2 regions of the Streptococcus sp. SR4 genome follow, and region 1 is predicted to be linked to the other one. Evidence: predicted binding sites of a transcription regulator. Region 1 holds the regulator's gene; the other holds the start of a gene.
The links. Region 1 encodes CtsR, which represses protease genes until heat stress. Its sites were predicted from a motif close to TTGGTCAAAAAAGGTCAAANA; they were not measured.

Region 1 (3,424 bases):
TTGTTTAACAGCAGCCTTCATATCACCAGATAGAAGCGCTTCGTCCAAAGGCGTTATTTCAAGTTTGGCTTCTTTTTTGATACGACCTTGAACAGTTGCACTCGCTTCATCTAAAAGGTCAATGGCAGAGTCAGGTAAGTTTTTACTCGTCAAATAACGGTGGGCTGCCTTGACTGCTGTCTCAACCGCCTCATCAGTAATCGTTACACGATGATAGTCTTCATAAGACGACCGTAGGCCTTTTAGAATATCAATCGCCTCAGCTACACTTGGCTCCTCGATTGTAATCTTAGCAAAACGGCGAGAAAGAGCTGCATCTTTCTCAATATGCTTCTGGTACTCAGCTTGAGTAGTTGCTCCAACCATATGAAGGGTTCCACGTGCTAGAGCGGGTTTCAAAATATTCGCCGCATCTAAGGTACTATCAATACCTGAACCAGAACCGATAATCGTATGCAATTCGTCAATAAAGAGAATGATTTTTCCATCAGCTTCAATCTCATCAATGATCTGATTCATACGTTCTTCGAAATCGCCACGGAAACGTGTTCCTGCAACCACACTCATCATATCAAGCTCTAAGATACGCATATCAGCCAACTCAAAAGGTACTTCGCCTGAAGCAATACGCTGTGCTAAGCCAAGCGCAAGTGCCGTCTTACCAACACCTGCTTCACCCACAAGAACTGGGTTATTCTTCGTTTTACGACTCAAAACCTGAATCATGCGTGAAATTTCTTTCTCACGTCCAATAACAGGATCAAGAGCACCTGACTCGGCTACTGCCGTTAAGTCTTTTGTGTAATCTGACAGTTCCCCAGTAGAAGATTGAGGAGGCTGCATCATATTAGCAAAATTACCTGATGCCTTTGACTTTTTAGGCTTACGAAGGTCGTGAATGGCCTTCAAATCTTGCTTACTAAGACCTGCGTAACGCTCCAAAGAACGTCGTAAATCGATAATGCGAGGCTTATCGCTGTCATCCTTATATTGAAAACCAGCAACTTCAAGGAGACGACAAACCATCAAATCCTTATGAAGGAGAAAGGCCATCAATACATGTTCAGACCCTACCTCTACAGCACCAGTTACACTAGCAATTCCCTCTGCCTCTTGCAACATAGCCCCTAAAGCATGTGACTGTGCACGTAAATCGATAATATCTGATTCAGACAAGTCTTTTGGACTTTTCTCCATCGCTAGTACAGCAGCGGTCTCAATCTCTTCCGCACGAATACGGTCCTCAAAATCAGTAAATGTTAGGTAGGCTACAGATCCTGGAACCTCAACCATAGCCAGAAGCACATGCCAAGTCTCCAAGAAAGGACTTCCAAAACGCTCTGCCTCAAGCTGAGCACGATGGAAAATGGCCTGCATTTTTCTTGAATATGTCGTCATCTAATTTCCTTTTCTATCCAATCTAAGTAATAGCGAGCGTAGAATACGCGAACGAATAGCAGCCGCATCTTCGCCTAAAACATCATCACTAGCAGTTGCTAAAATCAAATTTCCCTCACGTTCAGTGATGATTTTTTCATCAAAAAGCAACTGAATCAAGTCTGTAAATACCTGCTCGCTGAGCTGATCCGCCAAGTTCTGAAGCAAATCATTAATCATGTGGTGCTTGTCGGAGAATCTGACCTTGACGATACGAATATAACCGCCACCTCCACGTTTACTCTCAACAATATAACCACGACTTTCTGTAAAACGAGTCTTAATAACATAGTTAATCTGACTCGGTACAACTTGAAAAGTATCTGCTAAGTTCGAGCGTTGAATCTCAGCAATTCCAGACTGGCCCAGCAATTCTTTAATATATTCTTCTATACTATCTGATGTATTTCTTGCCATCTTAATTCCTCCAGTCTAATTTGACTATAACTGACTATTATTATACCAAAAATGTCAGCTCATGGGAAACTATACCCTCAAAAAGCTTTTTAAAGTTGTCATTAGAGACCATATAAGATACAATAAATAAGACTGAAATATTAGGTAACTTAAGGTGTTTGATTCAAATTTTCTATCTACTTTGATAGGCTGAGACCCACCTAATCCAACAAGTACTTTTTAGCACTTTCGCAGTAGTATTAGTCTTATCACTCTCGATAAAGCTCATGTCATTTTGAGTCTTATCTCTTATTTTATTCCCCTATGAAAGGTTACTCATGAAATACATCATTGCACTCTTAATCTCTATGATTCCTTTGGTTGAGCTCCGTGGAGCCGTTCCTGTTGCTATCGCCTCAGGTATCCCTTGGTGGCAAGCCCTAATTCTTTGTGTCATTGGGAACATGATTCCAGTTCCAATTATCTTCTTCTTCGCCCGCCGTGTCCTCGAATGGGGGGCAGATAAACCTCTAATTGGTGGCTTCTTTACCTGGTGTCTTAAAAAAGGTCACAGTGGTGGCCAAAAACTTGAAAAAGCTGCTGGAGATAAGGGTGTCTTCTGGGCCCTTCTACTTTTTGTGGGAATTCCGCTTCCAGGAACAGGAGCTTGGACTGGTACCCTAGCAGCATCTATCCTAGATTGGGACTTTAAACGTAGTGTTATTGCTGTTATGCTTGGGGTTATCCTTGCAGGTATCATCATGGGAACACTCTCTCTTCTACTTGGTGTAAATACCTTCGCTCATTAATTACTTTTTTCAACGTCTGGGGCATGCTCAGACGTTTTTTTAATAGCAACAAAAAAGAAGTTACGATTCATTCACGTAACTTCTTTTCTTTTTATCTAGCAACTAGAATTAGTTGTTAAGAGCTGCTGCCATTGTAGCTGCAACTTCTGATTCAAAGTCGTTAGATGCTTTTTCGATACCTTCACCAACTTCAAAGCGAACGAATTCTACTACTGAAGCGTTTACTGATTCAAGGTAAGCTTCAACTGTTTTGCTGTCGTCCATGATGTAAACTTGAGCAAGAAGTGTGTATGCTTGGTCAACTTTAGTGTTGTCAAGCAAGAAGCGGTCCATTTTACCTGGGATGATTTTATCCCAGATTTTTTCTGGTTTACCTTCAGCAGCCAACTCAGCTTTGATATCTTCTTCAGCTTGAGCAAGAACAGCATCAGTCAATTGAGCTTTAGAACCATATTTAAGGTGTGGAAGAGCTGGTTTGTTAACCATAGCACGGCTTTCGTTATCTTGATCGATAGCGTGGTTAAGTTGTGCCAATTCATCTTTAACAAATTGTTCGTCCAATTCAGTGTATGAAAGAACAGTTGGTTTCATCGCTGCGATGTGCATTGAGATTTGTTTTGCAAGAGCATCATCTCCACCTTCGATAACTGAAACAACACCGATACGTCCACCGTTGTGTTGGTAAGCTCCGAAGTGTTGTGCATCAGTTTTCTCAACAACTGCAAAACGACGGAATGAAATCTTTTCACCGATAGTAGCTGTAGCAGTTACGTATGCAGCTT
Region 2 (3,424 bases), on a different contig from region 1:
GATGACGTTGTCATGCTTGGATTCGTATCAGATAGCCTCCGTGGAGAATATCGCCCACTTAATGGATCAGGTGTGGTTTTGACAGCCTCTGTACCAGCTGACTGGCGTACATCTACTTATTCTTACTATGCTGTTCCTGTTGAAGGTTCAACAGATACTCTTTTGGTTACTGCATATATGACTAACCGTGGTGGTATTGCCGGTGCTGAGAATAAATCAACATGGGCTCCAAGCTTCCTCATCAAGATGAATGCGGATGATACTACAGAAGTCCTTCCTAAGATGACAAATCAAGGAGACTGGATTTGGGATAAATCTAGTGAAAGTTTGGTACATGTGGGTGACCAAAACAGTGCTAAGTTGCCAAATGAGGACTTTAATGTCGATTATTATTCCGTTTCAAATTATGGACTTAAACCACATACTTATCCTACAGTTGATGGTTCACCGGGCGTTTCTGAAGCTCGCGGTGTCTTAACTGTAACTGTTAAAGATGGTGAAGACAAGAAATCAGATAAATCAGAAACACCAGTAAATCCAACAGAAGGTAATCATTCTGTTGATGATAAGTCTAACAAACCAGATACACCTTCTAAACCAGCAGACAATAATCAACCATCAACTAATAAAGAAGATAAACCAGCAACGCCGACGAATCCAGATTCTCCAGTTCGTAATCCGTTCCCTTGTTTCACAGATCACCCATCTAATGATAATAATTCATCAGATGATCATCATGTAGAGGTTCCTGCGAAACCTTCAACAGAGGGTTCTGTGGGTGACCGTCGTCCAGTAGCTCAAGCTACAGAGATTGCGTCACCAGTACCAGAGGCTATTGTAGCAACTGGACCAACTGTTTCAACGACTCCTGTTAAAGAAGAGTCTGTCACTGAAACAGAAGCTCCAAAACCAGCTAAGTCTGAAGAGGAAGTTCAGTCTCACGGAGTCGCTAAAGCTGATGAAGTAACTAAGTCTGATGAGTCAAGTAAAGACAACAATACTAAAGTTGCTGCCAAACTTGCTACGACTCCTAAGACACCAAGTGATTCAGAAGGTTCAAAGAGCAACATTCTTTCAATCTTGGCGACTATCTTTGCAGCAATTGCAAGTCTAGCTCTTCTTGGCTATGGTTTGGTCACAGGAAAGATTCATTTGCCTAAAAAATAATCCTTTTCAAAAACGTTTGCAGTAAAGCAAGCGTTTTTTTTGCCTTTTTGATATAATGGAGTGAATATAAAGCAAAGGAAGAAACTATTATGGGTAAATTTCAAGTTATTTCACATCCACTGATTCAACATAAACTTTCAATCCTCCGTCGTGAGGATACTTCTACTAAGGACTTCCGTGAGCTAGTTAATGAAATTGCTATGCTCATGGGTTACGAAGTGTCTCGTGACCTTCCTCTCGAAGAGGTTGAAATTCAAACACCAATTACCAAAACTGTACAAAAACAACTTTCTGGTAAGAAATTGGCGATTGTTCCAATTCTTCGTGCGGGTATTGGTATGGTCGATGGTTTCCTTAGCCTTGTACCAGCAGCTAAAGTTGGTCATATTGGTATGTATCGTGACGAGGAAACTCTTGAGCCGGTTGAGTACTTGGTTAAATTACCAGAAGACATTGATCAACGTCAGATTTTTGTAGTAGACCCTATGCTTGCGACTGGTGGTTCAGCAATCTTGGCAGTAGACTCACTTAAAAAACGTGGTGCAGCTAATATCAAGTTTGTTTGCTTAGTTGCAGCACCAGAAGGTGTCAAAAAATTGCAAGATGCTCACCCAGATATCGATATCTACACAGCATCTTTGGATGAGAAACTTAATGAAAACGGTTATATTGTTCCAGGTCTTGGAGATGCAGGTGACCGTCTCTTTGGTACAAAATAAGTTGAAAAGGGAAAATTTCCCTTTTTTTACTAGATTAATAAGTTTCAAGTGAAATTGTTTTAGGGTGATTTAGCACTCTTTTGAAAAGAGTGCTAAGAACGATGTTTTTTATTTGACCTAATTTGACTAAAATCATATAATAGCATCAAGACAATATTAAAAGGAGGATTCATATGATTCCTGTAGTAATTGAACAAACATCACGTGGTGAGCGTTCTTATGATATTTACTCACGTTTGCTCAAGGATCGTATCATCATGTTAACAGGTCCTGTTGAAGATAATATGGCAAACTCAATTATCGCCCAACTCTTGTTCTTGGATGCTCAAGACAACACAAAAGATATCTATCTTTATGTTAATACACCAGGTGGATCAGTTTCGGCAGGTCTTGCCATTGTTGATACAATGAACTTCATCAAGTCTGATGTTCAGACTATCGTTATGGGGATGGCAGCATCTATGGGAACAATTATCGCTTCAAGCGGTACCAAAGGTAAGCGTTTCATGTTGCCAAATGCTGAGTACATGATTCACCAACCAATGGGTGGTACTGGTGGTGGTACGCAACAAACAGACATGGCTATCGCAGCTGAACACTTGCTCAAGACACGTAATAACTTGGAGCAAATCTTGGCAGATAATTCTGGACAACCAATTGAAAAAGTTCATGTAGACGCTGAACGTGACAATTGGATGAGTGCTCAAGAAACGCTTGAATATGGTTTTATCGATGAAATCATGGCTAATAACCAATTAAAATAAACTGAGCTTGTCTTAAATAAAAGTCAGATGTAAATCGGTTGTATAAGGACCGTTTCATCTGGCTTTTTGTGTTATAATAGAAAACATGTTAATAATCAATGAGGAGTTGCTTGCTATTGATCAAGCTATAGACAGTCTTGTTTCGCACTTTCTGATGTTACCAGAGGTAGATGCCTATCGTCTGAGTCGTCAGCAATTCGAAAATGACAAAGAGCTCCAAAAGCAACTCTTTGCATTTCAAGAATTAAAGGATAGCTATGATACTGCTAAGGCGTATGAGGCTTTTAGACCAGATGTGAGAGAGTTGAAACGTCAGGTTTTGCGAATGAAGCGCCAAATTGATTTAAACGAGGTGGTTATTGGCTATCGTCAGGCAGAGTTCGATTTACAGACTATTTTAGCCAATCTTGGTGAGGAGATTGCCCAAGCTGTTTCAGACCAGATTTTTATTGATACTGGGCTACCTCTTGCCCCTCATAAACCACATCATAAAAAGGGAGACACGAACATAAAGGAGAAGATGAGTCATGATTAAGCGTCAAGGCATTATTGTTTATTTATATTACAATAGAGACTTACGTAAAATTGCCAAGTTTGGGGATGTTGTCTACCATTCTTATAAGATGCGTTATGTGCACCTTTATGTAGATGAGGACAAGGTCGAGGATATTTTGAAAGAGCTCGATGGAATGAAAGCAGTGAAAAAAGTTCTGACTTCCTACTATTCTGATATTGATATGGACTTTGTAGGTAGTCTGGAACGTTATGACACCT

Region 2: the regulator CtsR is predicted to act here: its motif matches at 1,996-2,016, upstream of HMPREF1519_RS00520 (ATP-dependent Clp protease proteolytic subunit).

Annotation. Positions count from the first base shown of each region.
Region 1 is NZ_AZYW01000035.1:15,945-19,368, forward strand. Features, by position in the region: gene HMPREF1519_RS04455 (ATP-dependent Clp protease ATP-binding subunit) at 1-1,398, opposite strand, end outside; gene HMPREF1519_RS04460 (CtsR family transcriptional regulator) at 1,399-1,854, opposite strand; gene HMPREF1519_RS04465 (COG2426 family protein) at 2,172-2,642, shown strand; gene tsf (translation elongation factor Ts) at 2,751-3,424, opposite strand, start outside.
Region 2 is NZ_AZYW01000007.1:10,064-13,487, reverse strand. Features, by position in the region: gene HMPREF1519_RS00530 (glycoside hydrolase family 68 protein) at 1-1,167, shown strand, start outside; gene upp (uracil phosphoribosyltransferase) at 1,257-1,886, shown strand; gene HMPREF1519_RS00520 (ATP-dependent Clp protease proteolytic subunit) at 2,060-2,650, shown strand; gene HMPREF1519_RS00515 (YlbF family regulator) at 2,736-3,185, shown strand; gene HMPREF1519_RS00510 (DUF2129 domain-containing protein) at 3,178-3,424, shown strand, end outside.